3 regions of the Micromonospora zhanjiangensis genome follow, and region 1 is predicted to be linked to each of the others. Evidence: riboswitches for the same ligand, from Rfam matches in the RefSeq annotation. Region 1 holds a riboswitch; each other region holds the start of a gene.
What was found. A riboswitch is a leader RNA that binds a small molecule or an ion and turns the genes downstream of it on or off. The one in region 1 is predicted to bind S-adenosylmethionine.
Positions count from the first base shown of each region.

Region 1 (6,135 bases):
CGGCTGGTCGAGCGGGAAGTCACCGCCCAGGTACGCCCGGAAGGCGGCCTCACCGTCGGCGGCGGCGGTCTCGCCGTACACCCGGGGGCTGGGTGATTCCGGGTAGGCGGACCAGTAGCCGCGCTCGGTGATCGCGGTCAGCGCGCGGGTCAGCGTCTCGGCGTGCGCGGCGTAGAGGGGATGCGGGGTCTCCGTCATGCCCGCCATCATGCCCCAGCCGGCCCCGGGCCAGCACCTCAGGCGCTGCCGCCCGGGATCGTCAGAGCGTCAGCTGCCAGTCGGTCCAGCGGTCCACCGGCCGGAATCCGATCGCCTCGTTGATCGAGATCATGTGCTCGTTGTCGGCGGCGTTCCAGGTGTCGACGGACCGCAGGGCCGGCTCGTTCGCCATGGCGTACCGCAGGTTTTCGATCTTCAGGAGGGTGCCGAGCCGGCGCCCGCGGTGTGCCGGATCGACGATGGTGATCTGTTGGAAGGCGTGCCAGTCCGGGGTGGCACCGACGTCGATGGTCGTCCAGGCGACCAGCCGGCCGGTCGCCTCGTGCCGCGCCGCCGTGTGGTACGTCCGCCGGCCCGCCGCCACCCGCGCCTCGGCGATCCCCCGGGCGCGGGTCGCGTCGATCTTCTCCGGCTCGTAGTCGAGTTCGCCCGTCGGCGCGTCCAGCAGCAGCCGACCGTCCAGGTAGGCCAGATCGGCGAGGTACTCCTCCGGCGGGATGCCGGGCCAGCGGACGGTCCGGTAGTCCCCGGCCCGGGACCGCGCCTCGGCGAGCTGCCGGTCGAGGGCGACCTCGTCGAGCCCGGTGGCGTCGAGCCGACGGCGGACGTCGACCAGCGCGGCCGTCGCGCCGACCGCGCGGGCGAACGCGTCACCCGCGGGATCGCGTTCCGGGCCGTCCGGCAGGGTGCCGGCGGTCTGGCCGATGATCCGCTTCCGACCGAGGTCACCCATCAACCGGACGACCCGCCGGTGCAGGGCCCGCCCGACGCCCCGGCGGCGACTCCCGGGCCGGACGTGCACCTGCACCACCGCCATCGCGGTGTTGTCCGCCTGGGGGAGTTCGAGTTCGGCGAAGCCGACCGGTTCCCCGTCGAGCCGGGCGAGCAGCCAGCGATAGCCCGTCACCGGCATCGGATGCCGCAGGCCGCCGAAGAAGCGCTGCCGGCACAACGGCGGAAAGCCGGGCAGGTCCGCCGCGAGACTCGCGGCCTTGATCTCGTACGCCCGCTCGAAGCTCGTGTGGTCGTCCTGCCGGATCGAGTCGACGGTGATGTCCATGGGGCGAGGGTGCCCCGGGGAGCGGTGGGACCGCGAACGATTTAGCCGTCGGCCGGTCGGGAAGAAAGGGTCGACCTCGGCGTCCGGGTCGTCACCTGCTTGGTCGGGAGGGCGATCGCACAACGCCTCCGGCGCTGGGTCGTAAGAACTTCAAAAGTCTACGGCGATGCGCCCTCCCGCACGGAGCATCTTGCGTTGCGCAGTTGCGTCCGTCAAGTCCCCGGAAGGAGTTTTCTTCTACTGACAGCAAATCCCCAGCTACCAACCGCAGCAAAACGTGGAAGTTTCAGCCCAGCAGTCCTGCGTCCCGTACCGCCCGCAACGAAGCCTTTACCCGATGGGACGGTCCCACCTGGCCGGCGACCGCGTCGATCGTCTTCAGCCCCTCACCGGTGTTGTAGACGACCGTCTCCCGGGTCGGGTCCAACCGGCCGGACTCGACGAGCTTGCGCAGCACGGCGACGGTGACCCCGCCGGCGGTCTCGGCGAACACGCCGGTGGTCCGGGCCAGCAGCCGGATCCCCGCCCGGATCTCGTCGTCGTCGGCGTGGTCCATCCAGCCACCGGTACGCCGGACCGCCTCCAGCGCGTACAGGCCGGCGGCCGGGTCGCCGATGTTCAGCGACTTCGCGATGCCGGTGGGCCGTACCGGGGTGACAGTGTCGGTGCCGGCGTGCAGCGCGGTCGCGATCGGGTTGCAGCCGGTGGACTGCGCGCCGAACACCGTCCAGCCGCCGTCCGGGGCGGTCGCCAGTCCTATCTCGACCAGTTCGCTGAACGCCTTGTCAATCTTGGTGAGCAGCTCGCCGCTGGCCATCGGGACCACCACCTGCGCCGGGATCCGCCAGCCCAACTGCTCGGCCACCTCGTAGCCGAGCGTCTTGGAACCCTCCGCGTAGTAGGGCCGGACGTTCACGTTGACGAACGCGGTGTCCTCGAACTCGTCGGTCTCCACCAACTCGCCACAGAGTCGATTGACGTCGTCGTACGACCCGTCGATGGCGACCAGGTCGCCCCCGTACACGGCGGTGGTGATCACCTTGCCCGGTTCCAGGTCGGCCGGGATGAAGACGATCGACGGTACGCCGGCCCGGGCCGCGTGGGCGGCGACCGAGTTGGCCAGGTTACCGGTGGAGGCGCAGGCGAACCGGGTGAAGCCGAGCCCGCGGGCGGCGGTCAGCGCCACCGACACCACCCGGTCCTTGAACGAGTGGGTGGGGTTGGCGCTGTCGTCCTTGACCCACAGCGGGGCGTGGATGCCCAACTCGGCGGCGAGTCCGGTGGCCGCCACCAGCGGGGTGAGCCCGGGGTCGAGGGTGATCCGACCGGCCGGGTCCTGTCCGGCGGGCAGCAGCGGCGCGTACCGCCAGATGTTGTGCGGCCCGGCCTCGATGTCGGCGCGGGTGACCCGGGCGAGCGCCGCCGGGTCGTAGCTGACCTCCAGCGGGCCGAAACACTCGAAACAGGCGTGCTGCGCGACCAACGGGTACTCGGCGCCGCAGCCGCGGCAGACCAGGCCGCGGGCCGGTCCGGCCGCGACGCGGCCGGCGTCGGCGCGCTCGTCGGAGGTGGCGTGGTGGGATCCGGATTCGATGATCGACGTCACGTCGAGGTCCTCTCATCTTTCCCCGCATCGCGATCTGCGGCGGGGACGGAATTGGCACCTGTCCCGCTCTCGCTCTGCGTCGAGCCGGCGGGGTGGTTGCCGGGGCGTCATCGGGCCGTATCCCTCAGCCCCTCTGGATGAGGTATTCAGTTGTCCCGGCCGAGTTTACGGCGCATCCGCGGGCGCGCCGAGCCGCCGTCCCACGCAGTGGGCGGCAAGTCGAGTGGTCCGGCTCACGCCGGCCGGCGTCGGCCGACCGCCGGCCCGCGGCACCACCTCGACGGTCCGGCCGAGGGCGGTTGCTTCGTGGTGCCCAGCGCCGCGCCGATCCGGGACAGCGCAGCTCCATGATCATTGGCAGTTTTTCCGTTGCCGAATCGGCGTGTCGTACGGAAAAACTGCCAACGATCATGGGGGCCTTGGGGCGGTCCGGGTGCGGGCGGGGTGGGTTCGGGTGATGATCGTGGTGTTGGTAGAGCCACCGGAGGTCGGAGGTGGGCGGGGTGGTCAGTCAGATCACGCAGTGGACGTTGGACGTGCGGGACACCGATCGGATGGCCGAGTTCTGGTCGCGGGTTCTGGGCTACCGGGTCGAGAAGGGCGACGACGGCTGCGCGAAGCTCTACCCGCCGGACGACGCTCCCCCGGGCACGCTCACCGTCTGGTTGCAGCGGGTCGACGCCTCCAAGGCCGGCAAGAACCGCAACCACCCCGACCTGAACCCGACCGACGGCGACGTCGAGGCCGAGGTCGAGCGGCTGCTGGCGCTCGGCGCCCGGCACACGGACGTGGGCCAGACCGACGCCGACCCGTTCGTCGTGCTGGCCGACCCGGAGGGCAACGAGTTCTGCGTGCTGCGCAACCGCACCCGGGAGGTCTGATGCTCAACGGTCGGCGTTCGGAGCTCGGACGTAAACGCCGCGCCCTTGATGGCCCTCGACCAGACCCTCGGCGCGCAGGATGAGCATCGCGGACCGGATGACCTGCGTGGAGACGTCGTACTTGGCGCACAGCTCGGAGGTCGACGGCAGTTTGTCGCCTGGCTTGCCGCCAGCCTGATGACGGCGGTGGGCGCGCTCAGGACGTACGCCGAGGAACTGACCGGTCCCGCGACCGGCTGATGCCTCCTTCCGGCCCTGCCCGACGCGGTGGTCGGAAGCGGGAAATGGCCCGGGGTGGCTGCCGGGCTCCGGTCGCGGCGGCCCGGGATCGCCTTCGACCGGCCCCGCCCGCCTCGGTGTCGCCCGGGCCGGTTCACCTGACGACGCGGTGCCAGATGTTGACGGCGTGCGGTACGTGACTGACGCTGAGCTGCTCCAGCTTGACGTTGCTGCCGCCGGGATGGTCGAACAGCCGGACGCCGTCGCCGAGCAGCACCGGCGCCACCAGGGTGAGGATCTCGTCAAGCAGGCCGGCCGCCAGGCACTGCCGGGCGACGTCGGCGCCGAGCACGTTGACGTACTTGTCCCCGGCCGCCGCCTTGGCCGCGGTGACGGCCTCGGCCAGGTCGTCGACGAAGGTGATGTCCGCCGAGGCCGGTCGCGGGTGATGGGTGAGCACGAACTGTGGTCCCTCCCAGCCACCGCCGAACGCCTTGCCCTCCCGCTCCTCGACCCCCTTGTACGGGTCGTCGCCACCGAAGGTGCGGTTGCCGACCAGGAGCGCGCCGATCCGTCCGATCAGGTCGTCCACCATCGGGTTGGGTCCGAGGTGCTCGGTGAGCCAGGACATGTCGCCACCGGGACCGGCGATGAAGCCGTCCAACGACATGGTGACCGAGTACAGCAGCTTCCCCATCGCCTGCCTCCTGCCGAGGGTGCCCGAGCGTCCCCTGGCGTTCTACCAGCGACCTGTCACATTCTCGTCGGCCCGAGAGCCGGTCGGCCGCGACGTGCGCCGCACAGGGCGTTCGCACACCACGTCCGGGCCCGGGTCGGTCGAACGCGACGTCCGATCGCCGCCAGCGGTCCGGGGCGTGTCGGGTCAGAGTTGGACGGCGCGCGAGCCGCGCGCGGCCCGACCCGGGCCGGAGAGATGGGATCGACGATGCATCGCGTGTCCGACACGAAAGTCTTCTACTTCGGCACCCCGGTGGTGCTGATCAGTTCCCGGAACGAGGACGGTGGGTTCAACCTCGCGCCGATGTCGTCGGCGTGGTGGCTGGGTCGGACCTGCGTGCTGGGCCTCGGCAACAGTGGCCAGACCACGGCCAACCTGTTGCGCGAACGGGAGTGCGTGCTCAACCTCGTGCCGTCGTCGCTGGTCGACGCCGTGGACCGGATCGCGCTCACCACCGGCCGGCCGGTGGTGCCGACCGGCAAGGCGGAGCAGGGCTACCGGTACGAGCCGGACAAGTTCGCGGTCGCCGGCCTCACCCCGCAACCGGCGGACCTGGTCCGGCCGCCGCGGGTCGCCGAGTGCCCGATCCAGTTGGAGTGCCTGGTCACCGAGGCGCACCCGATGACCCAGCCGGGGCTGTCCGCCACCGCCTTCCACGTGACCGTCGAACGGACGCACGTCGAGGAGGAACTGATCATCCCGGGTACGCACTACGTCGACCCGATCCGGTGGGACCCGCTGATCATGAAGTTCTGCGAGTTCTTCGGCGGCGGGGGGAACCTGCGTCCGTCGCGCCTGGCCGCCGGCTGGCGGATGCCGCACGAACTGCGACCCGTTCGGTGACGTGATCCGGAAGACCTCGGCAGGTGGGTGACCGGGTCGAGGTCTTCCGGATCGCACGGTCTGTCGTACCGGGGCGGGTCCGAGCGCGACCGGACCGTGGCCGCCTTCGCCGACCATCCGATGGACGGCCCGCGGACGGGCCGTCAGGCGGTGGCCGCGGCCCGGCGGTCGGTGGACCGGTCGGTCAACTCGGTCCGGTCCCGGCGGAGCAGGGCGTCCACCGCCCACGGTCCGGCGCCCAGCACGGCGACCAGCAGGAACGACCAGCAGAACATGGCCGCGGCCTCGCCGCCGTTGGTCATCGGCAGCAGGCCCTTCTCCTGGTGGACGGTGAAGTAGGCGTACGCCATCGAGCCGGAGGCGAGCAGCGCCGCCGGGCGGGTGAGCAGCCCGATCAGCACCAGGCCGCCGCAGACCAACTGGATCAGCGCGGCCCACCAGCCGGGCCACTGGCCCATCGGGACCGGTTGACCGGTGCCCCGGTTGCCGCCCAGCACCCCGAAGATCGAGGCCAGACCGTGGCAGACGAACAGCAGCCCGACCACAATGCGGAACAGGGACAGTACCG
Region 1 is NZ_JBHSBN010000001.1:195,046-201,180, reverse strand. It holds gene paaN (phenylacetic acid degradation protein PaaN) at 1-198, opposite strand, end outside; gene ACFOX0_RS00930 (GNAT family N-acetyltransferase) at 260-1,279, opposite strand; gene thrC (threonine synthase) at 1,566-2,873, opposite strand; SAM riboswitch class I at 2,895-3,029, opposite strand; gene ACFOX0_RS00920 (VOC family protein) at 3,389-3,766, shown strand; gene ACFOX0_RS00915 (GntR family transcriptional regulator) at 3,770-3,898, opposite strand; gene ACFOX0_RS00910 (dihydrofolate reductase family protein) at 4,140-4,682, opposite strand; gene ACFOX0_RS00905 (flavin reductase family protein) at 4,932-5,567, shown strand; gene ACFOX0_RS00900 (DoxX family protein) at 5,711-6,135, opposite strand, start outside.

Region 2 (6,135 bases), on a different contig from region 1:
CGGCTCGACGACGGCCGGGTGCTGCTGGAGCTGGCCGAGGCGGAGGACGACTCGGGCGTGCTGCACGAGGTGGAGACCGAGCTCGGTGCGCTGACCAAGGCCATCCAGGAGATGGAGGTCCGCACCCTGCTGTCCGGGGAGTACGACTCCCGGGAGGCGCTGGTGGCGATCCGGGCCGGCGCCGGCGGGGTGGACGCCGCCGACTTCGCCGAGATGCTGCTGCGGATGTACCTGCGCTGGGCCGAACGGCACGGCTACCCCACCGAGGTCTACGAGACCTCGTACGCCGAGGAGGCCGGGCTCAAGTCGGCCACCTTCACGGTCAAGGTCCCGTACGCCTACGGCACGCTCAGTGTCGAGTCCGGCACGCACCGGCTGGTCCGGATCAGCCCGTTCGACAACCAGGGCCGGCGGCAGACCAGCTTCGCCGGGGTCGAGGTGCTGCCCGTCGTCGAGCAGACCGACCACATCGACATCCCCGAGAACGAGATGCGGGTCGACGTCTACCGCTCGTCCGGGCCGGGTGGGCAGAGCGTGAACACCACCGACTCGGCGGTCCGGATCACGCACGTCCCGACCGGCATCGTGGTCACCTGCCAGAACGAGAAGTCCCAACTGCAGAACAAGGCGTCCGCGCTGCGGGTGCTGCAGGCCCGGCTGCTGGAGCGCAAGCGGCAGGAGGAGCAGGCCAAGATGGCCGGCCTGAAGACCGACGCCGCCGGCTCGTGGGGCGACCAGATGCGGTCGTACGTGCTGCACCCGTATCAGATGGTGAAGGATCTGCGAACCGAGCAGGAGACCGGCAATCCGAGCGCGGTCTTCGACGGTGAGCTGGACAGCTTCATCGAGGCGGGCATCCGGTGGCGCAAGCAGAGCCAGCTGGCGGTTGACGCTCAGTGAGCGTCCGGGGCCGCACGGTGGCGCGGCGCGGCCGGCAGCCATGACAATTTTCGCTTAGCTGACAACATCGGTCGGGGGGCGGACCGTCGGACTTGGCAGTTCCATCACACCGCGTAGACTCTCGACCCGTGATTCAGCTTGAGCAAGTGACGAAGACGTACCCGAAGGCGTCCCGGCCATCGCTGGACGACGTGTCGGTGTCGATCGAGAAGGGCGAGTTCGTCTTCTTCATCGGTCCTTCCGGCTCCGGCAAGTCCACGATCATCAAGCTGTTGCTGCACGAGGTCCACCCGAGCAAGGGACGGGTCGTCGTCAACAGCCGGGACGTCACGTCGATGCGGTCGTGGAAGATCCCCCACTTCCGGCGCTCGATCGGCTGCGTCTTCCAGGATTTCCGTCTGCTGCCCAACCGCACCGCGTACGAGAACGTCGCGTTCGCCCTCGAGGTGATCGGCAAGACCAAGGCGGTGGCCCGCCGGGTCGTTCCGGAGGTGCTCGAGCTGGTCGGCCTCGGCGGCAAGGAGCACCGGTACCCGCACGAGCTGTCCGGCGGTGAGCAGCAGCGGGTGGCGGTCGCCCGGGCGTTCGTCAACCGGCCGCTCATCCTGCTGGCCGACGAGCCCACCGGAAACCTGGACCCGGACACCTCGATCGAGATCATGCGTCTGCTGGACCGGATCAACCGGACCGGCACCACCGTCGTGATGGTCACCCACGACTCCAACATCGTCAACCAGATGCGCCGCCGCGTCATCGAGATCGAGAGTGGTCGGATCGTGCGCGACCAGGCCCGTGGTGTCTACGGCTGAGCCGGCGGCTCGGCCGGATCGCCGGCCATCGACACCTGACCTGACCACGATCGACTCTCTGCGGAGATCCGAAGGGAACCCCCGATGCGCGTGAAGTACGTCCTGTCCGAAGTGCTGGTCGGGCTCTGGCGCAATGTGACGATGACCATTGCCATGATCATCACCATGGCCGTGTCGCTGACCATGCTCGGCGCGAGCGGTCTGTTGTTCATCCAGGTCGACAACATGAAGACCCGGTACTACCAGGACGTCCAGGTGGCGATCTTCCTGAGCAAGGAGGTCACCGACGCGCAGCGCACCAGCCTGGACGCGGCCCTGAAGAGCGACCCGCTGGTCAGCAAGGTCATCTACGAGTCCAAGGATGACGCGTACAAGAACTTCAAGGAGATGTGGCGGGACGCCCCGGACCTGGTCAACGCGATCAAGCCGGACACCCTGCCGGAGTCGTACCGGGTCAAGCTGAAGAACCCGGAGGAGTACCAGCAGATCAAGGACAAGTACAAGAACACCGAGGGCATCGACGAGATCGTCGACCAGCGCCAACTGCTGGAGAAGATCTTCAACATCCTCGGTGCGGTACAGCGGATGGCCCTGATCGCCGCCTCGGTGATGGCCATCGCCGCCCTGCTGCTGGTCGCCAACACCATCCAGGTCGCCGCCTACAGCAAGCGCCGCGAGGTCGCGGTGATGAAGCTGGTGGGCGCCTCGAACTGGTTCATCCAGGCACCGTTCGTGCTGGAGGCGGTGGTCGCCGGCCTGATCGGCTCGATCCTCGGCTTCGGCGCGCTGGCGCTCGGCAAGATCTTCCTGCTGGACGGCTCGTTGCGGGACCTCACCGACCTGCTGACCCCGATCAGCTGGAGCAGCGTCCTGCTGATGTTCCCGTTCATGGCCGGGGTCGGCGCGCTGGTCAGCGCCATCACCGCCTGGGTCACCCTGCGCTTCTACCTGCGCGTCTAGCTACCGTACGCCGCGTTCGGTCGCCGCTCACCGGGTCTCCCGGCGGGCGGCGACCGCCGTTTCGGGCCGTTCGGGGTAGCATTGCCCGGCTGTTCCACGACGCAGGAGAGGGGTGTGGCGCCGGATGCCACGGGAGAAGGGGCGTAAGGTCGTCGCCTCCAACCGCAAGGCGCGCCACGACTACGCCATCCTCGACACCTACGAGGCCGGCATGGCGCTCACCGGCACCGAGGTCAAGTCGCTGCGCGCCGGCCGGGCCTCGCTGGTCGACGCGTTCGCCCAGGAACGCGGCGGTGAGCTGTTCCTGCACGGGATGCACATCCCGGAGTACGTCCAGGGCACCTGGACCAACCACGAGCCCCGACGTACCCGCAAGCTGCTGCTCAACCGGCTGGAAATCGACCGGCTGCTCGGCAAGCTCAAGGAGAGCGGCCTGACCCTGGTGCCGCTGTCGGTCTACTTCAACGACGGTTGGGCCAAGGTCGAGCTCGGCCTGGCCCGCGGCAAGAAGTCGTACGACAAGCGGCAGGACCTCGCCAAGCGGGACGCGGACAAGGAGATCCGCCGGGCGGCCGGCCGGCGCGGCAAGGGCATGGAGTAACCGGTTCGCTCCGATCGGCCCGGCCGAGACGATCGTCACGTTCGTCCCGTTCGCGGGCGACGGGATATCCGGGATGAAGTCTGCCGGCCGAGGCGTTAGGCTTGGGGTGGTCGCCGCACCGGCGGCCGTGTCCAGGGGGTGACTGGTTTCGACTTTGTGCGTTGCGGCAGGGGAAGCGAGCCGAGGAAGCCGACGTCGTCTCGAAAATCGGTCGTCGGAAACCAATAAGCGCCAAGAACAATCGCGCTGACTTCGCTCTCGCCGCCTGAGGCGAGTAGCAAGTCTGTCGGCCTGGGAGTGCCTTCGACCCAGTTAGCCGGCATCAGCTAGAGGGCTGGCCAATCGGACCCGGTCGCGGGGTCCGTGCGGCGAGATCAATCAGCGACTGGGCCCGTCACACCGACTCGCTCGCGTGATCGGAGGGGCCGAGTAGAGGCACAGCGAGCTGCGCTCGGAGAAGCCCTGACAAGGCGGCGAAGGACCCGGGTTCGATTCCCGGCACCTCCACAAATCAGGCATACGGAGCGTCTTCGGACTTTCTGGGGCCTGTTACATACAGACCGTACGGTAGCGTCTTCCGGGATGCTGCCGTACGGGTGTTTCTGGGGTTCCCTCGGCTGAGCGGGATCGCGGTCCGTCCGGTCGCTTGGTAAGGTCATTCCAGGTCATGAGTGCCAGTGCGAAGCCCCGGCTTGCTGGCCGGCAACCCTCCGTCTCGTGGGTGGGGTGCCCCGGGTGATGACCCGGCCCGTTGCATGGTGCACCGAGCAAGCCGCGAACGGAGGGCTATGCCATTCCCGAATTCTCTGACCGCTCCTGTCCTCGAAGGCGACCTCGTCCGACTGGAGCCGCTGGATCATCGGCACGCCGCGGACCTGTCTGCGGCAGCAGAAGAGGACCGGAGTTCGTACCGGTTCACCTGGGTTCCAGCGGCAGCCGAGGTGGGTGCCTACATCGACGCGCAGCTGACCCGGGCGGCTGCCGGGACGCTGTTGCCCTATGCGCAGGTGGCGAAGGCGAGTGGACGTGCAGTCGGCGCGACTGCTTACTGGGACCCCCGGTGTTGGCCTGGCCGCGATGCGCTCTACGCAGTCGAGGTGGGCTTCACCTGGCTGGCGGCATCGGCACAGGGCACCGGGCTGAACGCGGAAGCGAAGCTACTGCTTTTCACCAACGCGTTCGAGGCGTGGGCGGTGGCCCGCGTCGACCTCAAGACTGACGCGCGTAATGAGATCTCCCGCAATGCGATCGAGCGCACGGGTGCCCGATTCGAGGGTGTCTTGCGGAGCTGGTCGCGGTCTTGGGCGCCGGGGGAAGAAGGGCTGTTGCGAGACTCAGCCATGTACTCGATTGTCGAGTCGGAGTGGGAGGCTTGCAGAGCCTTGCTGCAGACGCGGGTATCGACGGCAAGAACCGCTGAATCGAAGACCAGACGATTGGCCGAAAGAAGAGACCCAGCCGCACATCGGCACGAGCGTGCGCAGGCCGAGACGGTCGGTAGTGACGAGCCCCGCGGTCGTCGCCCATCACGTTGACGGAGTGCCGTTCGCGAAGCGCCCCGGTCCACCGACCGGGGCGCTTCGCCGTTTTCTCGATCCGGCCCGCGACGGTTTCCCCGGTCCCACCCGCCGACCCGTGTCGCTCCCGCCGACCGGCTCGCGGTTCCGAATCGCTGTCCGGTTTGTTACTGATGCGGCTGGCGTGGCCAATGAGCCAGATGAGCTGGCCCGCGGGTCTGGACCCCGGGCCGGGCCCGGCCCACGATCGGCACAGGGCGACAGGCGCGAACCCCGGAGGTGTGCCATGGTGACAGGCGCTGCACGACAACCGGCCACGATCCCCACCGCTGCGGACGACCGGTCGCTCCCGGCCTCCCGCCGCCTCCGGGCCGGCCTGCTGCCGGCCATCCGGGGGATCGAGCAGACCCTCGCGGCGCCGGCCGGCGACCCGGCGTGGCGGCACGGGCTGGCCGTCCGGCTGTGCACCCTGCAGGGCAGCTTCGCCGAGCACGTACGCGCCACCGAGGGGGCCGACGGCCTCTACGCCGAGTTGCTCGACCGCGCACCGTGGCTGGCCCACTCGACCCGGGCGCTGGTCCGCGAGCACGGTGCCGTGGCGGCGACCATCGGCGCGCTCCGCCGCCGTACGGAACTGCCCGAAACCGGGGTCGACGAGCTGCGGAACCGGTCGGTCGACCTGCTGCGGGCGCTGGCCCGGCACCGGCAACGCGGCGCGGACCTGATCCACCATGCGTACGAACTCGACCTGGGCGGCGAGACCTGACCTGACCTGACCGGGTCGGGTCGGTCGGGTTGGGTCGGTCGGGTTGGTCACAGGATGTCCGGCGCCTCCGGGGTGATCGGCACCGCTAGCACCGTCGGCCCGGAGGTCCGCGCCAGGCCGGTACGGACCGCCTCGGTCACCGCGTCGGTCGAGTCGGCGACGGCGGCGGCGCAGCCGTACCCCTGGGCGATGGCCAGGATGTCCAGCCCGGGCAGGTCCAGACCGGGCACCCCGGGCGTCCCTTCGTGCCGGGCGAACGCCTTGAGGATCGCGTACTGCCCGTTCATCGGCACCACGAACACCACCGGCAGCCGGTGCCGCGCCGCCGTCCAGAGGGCCTGCACGCTGTAGTGGAACGAGCCGTCCCCGATGACCGCCAGCACCGGCCGGCAGCGGCCGGTGTGCCGCTCGCCGAGGGCGATCCCGACGGCGGCCGGCAGGCCGAAGCCGAGGCCGCCGCTGGCCCCGGTGAAGAACGACGCCGGCCGGCGGGCCGGCAGGTACCGACGCAGCAGGCCGACATTGGACGGCGTCTCCGCGACCAGTACGCCGTCCGGCGGCCACTCCCGGGCCAGGGCGGCG
Region 2 is NZ_JBHSBN010000009.1:116,083-122,217, reverse strand. It holds gene prfB (peptide chain release factor 2) at 1-900, shown strand, start outside; gene ftsE (cell division ATP-binding protein FtsE) at 1,029-1,709, shown strand; gene ftsX (permease-like cell division protein FtsX) at 1,794-2,669, shown strand; gene smpB (SsrA-binding protein SmpB) at 2,794-3,270, shown strand; RNA gene ssrA (transfer-messenger RNA) at 3,405-3,780, shown strand; SAM riboswitch class IV at 3,934-4,050, shown strand; gene ACFOX0_RS15710 (GNAT family N-acetyltransferase) at 4,059-4,805, shown strand; gene ACFOX0_RS15705 (hypothetical protein) at 5,074-5,553, shown strand; gene mdlC (benzoylformate decarboxylase) at 5,601-6,135, opposite strand, start outside.
Region 2: linked by a shared signal. The riboswitch ahead of ACFOX0_RS15710 (GNAT family N-acetyltransferase) and the one ahead of thrC (threonine synthase) in region 1 are both predicted to bind S-adenosylmethionine.

Region 3 (6,135 bases), on a different contig from region 1:
GGGCGGCGGAGACCGACAGCACCAGCGTGTTGCGCAACCCCACGGCCAGCATCTCGGGCAGGGCCTGCCGCATGGATGACCAGTCGAAAAAGGTTGACCACAACGTACTCAGCGGATCCATCGATCTCTCTTCATTTCCCGCTACGACTTCGTTACCGCGTACCGGTCAGGACGCCGGCGTGGCCGACGCGACGGCGTCCGACGGGGAGGCCGGCCCGCTCTGTGCGGGGCCGGCCGGCGGCGCAACCGTTCCACTGCCCGGCTTGAAGTCCGCCGGGATCGGTCGACCCGGGTAGTACTGCGCCTGCAGCTTCGTCCACGTACCGTCCGCGATGACCTCGTCCAGGCCGCGGTTCAGCGCCGCACGCAGCTTGTCGTTGCCCTTCGCCACCGCGAACGCCGTCGGGGCGGGGCTCAACTGCTTGTCGGCCAGCACGACCTTGCCACCGCTGTCCTTTGCCGTCTTCTCGCCGATCTCAGCGGGGGCGATCCAGGCGTCGGCGGTGCCGGCCTTGATCTGGTTGAGCGCACCGTTGTAGTCCGGCACCCGGACCGGATCGAGGTGGTGACCGGTGGCGTAGTCGTCCTGTACGGTGCCCTGCACCACCACGACCCGCTTGCCGGTCAGCTGGTCGAAGCCCTTGATCGGCGATCCGGCCGGTACGTCCAGCCCGAAGTAGCCGAAGTCGTACCCGTTGCCGAAGTCCACGGTCTTCTTCCGGGCCTCCGTGATGGTGATGGACGAGCTGCCGACGTCGAACTTGTGGTTGTTGACCTGGGACAGCAGCGCCGAGAAGTCGGTGCCGACGAACTCCACCTTGAGCCCCACCTTGCCGGCGACGGCGGTGAGCAGGTCGTTGTCGAAGCCGGTGAACCTGCCGTCCTTGAGGTAGACGTTCGGCGGTGCGTCGGTCAGGGTGCCGGCCCGCAGCACGCCGGGCCGCAGCAGCCCGTACGGGTTGTCGGCCGAGGCGGCGTTGGAGGATCCACCGCAGCCGGCCAACGCCGTGGTGGCGAGGATCGCGGCCGCGGCGAGCGGAGTGAAGGTGGCCAGGAGGGAACGAGAACGCACGGGTGACTCCAGGGTTGATCGTGCGGTGGGTAGGCGCCACCGCCAGCGGGGCGGGTACGGGGACACCACCCCTCGGCGGCGGGTCCGCGAACGGCACCGCCGGATGAGGACAGCAGGGGAACTAGCTGGTCAGCGCGCTACGTACGGGCGACAGCCGGCGCCGTGCACGCGCATCAGGTCGATGTGCCGCCGTCGGACCAGCAGCGGCTGCACCGCTGCCGGCGGGGTCACGCCCAAGGCGACGGCGGGTCGCGGTGGTGCGCAGATGAGAGCAGACACGGGTCCTCCAGGGCTGTTGACCTGGAACCCAGGCCACGCTTGCGCCGGAACAACTCCGGCACCTGGTCTTCACCCGGGGCACCCCACCGCGGAGGAGGGTTGCCGGCCAGCGAGCCGGGGCTTCGCGCTGGCGCTCATGACCTGCTAAGAACCTAGCAGCCCGGACGGCGCCGCTGTCCAGCCGATATGAGGCGCCTCACGCAAGCCCGGCGGGTCTCGCGTGGGTGGCGACGTAGACGGTGTTGGCGCTCTCGCCACCGGTCAGGTGGTTGGCGAAGGTGACGACGTGGGCCCGTACGGTCCCGAACACCTCGGCGAGGGTGCCGGTGAACCGGTCGTCGGGCGGGTCGTCGGACCAGAGGGCGAACACCCCGCCGGGCCGGAGCCGGCTGGCGAGCCGGTGCAGACCGGCGGCGGTGTAGAACGCGGCGTGGCTGGGGTGCAGGACGTGTCGCGGAGTGTGGTCGATGTCCACCAGGACCGCGTCGAAGCGCCGGCCGGGCGCCTGCGGGTCGAGACCGGTGGGGTCGTTGACCGCGGCGAAGAAGTCCCCCCGGACCAGGCGACTGCGCGGATCGCCGGTGAGCCGGCTGGCCAGGGGCAACAGGCCACGCCGGTGCCAGGAGATCACCTCGTCGAGTGCCTCGATCACGGTCAGCGTCCGTACCCGCCGGTCGTCCAGCACGGCCGCGGCGGTGTGGCCGAGACCGAGGCCGCCGACGGCGACGTCGAGGTCGGCCCCGGGCAGCTCGGCCAGGGCGAGCCGGGCGAGTTCCACCTCGGCCACCGTGAACAGGCTGGACATGAGGTACTCGTCGTCCAGCTTCACCTCGTAGACGTCGACGTCGAGCGCCGGGTCCAACCGCCGCCGCAGGCTGATGGCGCCGATCGGCGTCTCCCGCCAGTCGATCTCCTCGAAGCGGCGTCCCATCGTCTCTCCTCGTTCTCGGCCGGTGGCCGGTCGGTCGCTGGTCGATGGCTGGTCGGTCAGTCGGCCGCCAGGAGGGGTTCGAGGGTCACGCCCGGTCGGCTGTCGGCGATGGAGCGCATTCGCCAACCGCTGGTGAACAGGGCCAGCAGCGCCCCGTCGCGCAGCCGGGTGAGCACCTCGGCGTCGGGTACGCCGAGCAGCCGTTCCTGGCTGGCCGCGTCGGTGCGGCGGGCCTCCCGGTACGGCAGGTGCTCCAGCTGGGTGGGCACACCGAACTCGGCGTCGAGGCGAGCGACGGCGACCTCGAACTGCATGGGGCCGACGGCGGCGAGAACGGGGGCCTGGTCGCCGCGCCGGTCGGAGCGCAGGACCTGGACGACGCCCTCGGCGTCGAGTTGCTCGACGCCGCGACGGAAGCGCTTGAACGTGGAGATGTCGGCGGCGCGCAGGACGGCGAAGTGTTCCGGGGTGAACGACGGCAGCGGGGGGAAGGCCACCGCCGGCCCGTCGTGCAGGGTGTCGCCGATGCCCAGCGCGGTCGCGTTGACCAGCCCGATCACGTCACCGGGATACGCCTCGTCGATGGTTTCCCGGCTGGCGCCGAACATCTGCTGCGCGTACTTGGTGGCGAAGGGCCGGCCGGTGCCCGCGTGGGTGACGGTCATGCCGCGGCTGAACCGGCCGGAGCAGACGCGCACGAAGGCGACCTGGTCGCGGTGGGCCTTGTTCATGTTCGCCTGGATCTTGAACACGAACCCGGCGAAGGGTGCGTCGACGCCGCGCGGTGTGCCGCCGGTGTCGACCCGGGGCTGCGGGGCGGGCGCGTGGCTGGCGAGCACCTCCAGGAGTTGTCGGACGCCGAAGTTGGCGACGGCGGCGCCGAACAGCACCGGGGTGGTGGTGGCCGCCATGAAGGTGTCCTGATCGTGGTCGGCGCCGGTGAGACCGAGCAGGTCGAGTTCTTCGACGGCGCGTTGCCAGTCCCCTCCGTACCGGTGGGCCGCCTCCGCGGGGGTCAGCTGTTCCTCGACCGCGGCGGTGGCACCGCCGGGGGTGCGCTGGAACGCGGTCATCTCCCCGGTGCGCCGGTCGACGACTCCGTGGAAGTGGCCGGCGGTGCCCACCGGCCAGGTGATCGGGGTGGGACGCAGGTTGATCCGCTGCTCGATCTCGTCCAACAGGGCGAGGGGTTCCCGCCCGGGTCGGTCCCACTTGTTGATGAAGGTGATGACGGGGATCCGGCGGGCCCGGCAGACCTCGAACAGTTTCAAGGTCTGCGGTTCGAGCCCCTTGGCCGCGTCCAGCAGCATCACGGCGCAGTCCACCGCGGTGAGCACCCGGTAGGTGTCCTCGGAGAAGTCGGCGTGGCCGGGGGTGTCGAGCAGGTTGACCACCAGGTCGCGGTAGGCGAACTGCAGGACGGCAGAGGTGATCGAGATGCCGCGCTGCTGCTCCATGGCCATCCAGTCGGACACCACGCCCCGGCGGCCCGCCTTGCCGTGCACCGCACCGGCCTCGCCGATCACCCGGGCGTGCAGCGCGAGCGCCTCGGTGATGGTGGATTTCCCGGCGTCGGGATGGGAAATCACCGCGAATGTGCGCCGACGGGCCGCCTCGGCGCCCACGGCGGTCGTCGTTGCCGCTCCCGGCACCTGCCACTCCCCGCTCACTCGACGCGGCACCAAACTACCCAGCTCGGGACGGCGGACGCCGCCCCTCGGCGGCGCCGTTCAGCGGGTCTTCTTCGTGGCCCGCTTCCGGGGCGGGGTCAACAGGTCGGCGATGGCCGCGATGGCCGACGGGACGAGGCGGTAGTACGCCCAGACGCCGCGCTTCTCCCGCTCGATCAGGCCGGCCTCGGTCAGGATCCGGAGGTGATGGCTCACGGTCGGCTGGGAGAGCCCGAGCGGCGCGGTGAGGTCACTCACCGACGCCTCCCCCTCCGGAGCCGCCTGGATCAGGCTGAGCAGTCGCAGCCGGGCCGGGTCGGCGAACGCCTTCAGCACTCCCGCGAGCCGCTCGGCATCGGCACGCTTGATCGGCTCGCCGGCAAGAGGCGAAATGGCGGGCGTCGTAGTCTGCAGTGTTCCCACATCTTGCATCGTTGCAGCAACACCACCGGTTGGTGGGTAAGACGAGGGCAGGATCACTACGAATGCCTACCGCGCCCGGTCTACACCAACGTGCTGCACCGGGGCGCGGTGACCGTGGTGAGCGGCGGACTGACCCGCCCCGCCGGGCGGCCACGACGGCGCCGGACCCGGAGCCGGGGCAGTCCCAGGGTCGGTGGGGTCGATGTCTGACGGTCTCGAAGCATTGTTCGGGAGCCTCAAGATTACGAGCACAGTTTGGGCCCGTGGGATGGCCCGGGATCGCACTACCCATCGAGGGTTGCCTGCAGCGTGGCGAGGGTGCTCTCGATGATGTCATAGAGCTTGCGGTCGTCGTCGGTCTCGAGCCATGCGGTGACCGACACGTACATCAGGGTCGCCGCCGTCTCGGCGAGCAAGGCGGCCCGGGTCGGATCGAGGCCGCGGGCGTGGAACCCGTTCCGCAGCGCGGCGGCCAGCGTGGACCGCTTCTGCAGCTCACGCTCGCGCAGGCCGGCGTCGGTCGCGACGATGGCTCGCCATTGCCGGACGGTGTCCTTACGGCCCTCGAACCGAGCCTCGGCGACGGCACGCAGACCCTCCAGAATGATGGCCAGCGGGCTGGTGTCGGCAGGCGCCTCGGTGACGAGTTGCTCGGCGTATGCGGGCAGTTCGGCCTCGTCGGCGAAGAGCACCTCGCGCTTGTCGGCGAAATGCCGAAAGAACGTGCGCGTCGTCAGGCCGGCCCGCGCGGTGATCGCCGGCACGGTGGTCGCGGCGAAGCCCTGCTCGGCGAAGAGATCGAGGGCCGCCTGCTGCAGCCGTTCGCGCGCGTCGGGTTGCCATCGTGCCATCCCGGAATTGTACCCACGATGACATGGAGTGTCATTGGCGATATAGTCATGACACGGCGTGTCGTCACTGGGACGCTCGCCGCACCAGGGCGGAGCTGTGCCATGACAGACGTGTGGATTCTCGGCGGGACCGGCCGCAGCGCCCGGGCGATCGCCGCCGAACTACAGAACCGGGGCATCCGGCCGGTACTGGTCGGTCGAGACGCCGGACGGCTCGCGGCCGCGGCAAACGGCCTGCCGACGGTGGTGGCCGGATCCGTCGACGAGACGGCGGACGCGATCCGGCGGGAACGGCCGGCCGTGGTCGTGAACACGATCGGGCCGTTCACCGACACCGCCGCGCCGCTGCTGGACGCGTGCCTGCCGTCCAGCGACTATCTCGACCTGGCCAACGACCTCGCCGCGGTATCGGCGACCCTCGGCCGCGGCGACGCGTTCGCGGCCGCCGGGCGCACCGCTGTCACCGGTGCCGGGTTCGGCGTGACCGCCACGGAGAGCATCGTGGTGAAGCTGTGCGACGGACGCCCGATCCCGCGGCGGGTCCGAGTCGACATGGTTCCATCGCTGATCGTCGAGGCCGGCGTCGTCGGCGACGCGCTCGCGGGCACCCTCGTGGAGGGCCTGCCAGGGGTCGATGGCGGCAGGAGGTTCCAGGGCCGGCGGTACCGCGATGGCCGACTCGTGGCCGACAAACTCGCCGGCGACCCGATCCAGCTCGTCCTGCCAGACGGTTCGACCGTCACCACGGCGAGCATGCCGCTCGGCGAGCTGATGGCCGCCCAGCGGGCCAGCGGCGCCGCGGACGTGGTCTCCGCGTCCAGCGAGGCCCCGGCATCGCCGGTCGTACGCGCGATCCTGCCAGCGGCGACCGCGCTGCTGAACATCGGGCCGGTCCGCGCCTTCGCGCGC
Region 3 is NZ_JBHSBN010000036.1:10,248-16,382, reverse strand. It holds gene ACFOX0_RS30460 (amino acid ABC transporter permease) at 1-73, opposite strand, end outside; gene ACFOX0_RS30455 (ABC transporter substrate-binding protein) at 167-1,072, opposite strand; SAM riboswitch class IV at 1,382-1,493, opposite strand; gene ACFOX0_RS30450 (spermidine synthase) at 1,548-2,282, opposite strand; gene ACFOX0_RS30445 (peptide chain release factor 3) at 2,339-3,907, opposite strand; gene ACFOX0_RS30440 (ArsR/SmtB family transcription factor) at 4,013-4,384, opposite strand; gene ACFOX0_RS30435 (TetR/AcrR family transcriptional regulator) at 4,660-5,226, opposite strand; gene ACFOX0_RS30430 (hypothetical protein) at 5,329-6,135, shown strand, end outside.
Region 3: linked by a shared signal. The riboswitch ahead of ACFOX0_RS30455 (ABC transporter substrate-binding protein) and the one ahead of thrC (threonine synthase) in region 1 are both predicted to bind S-adenosylmethionine.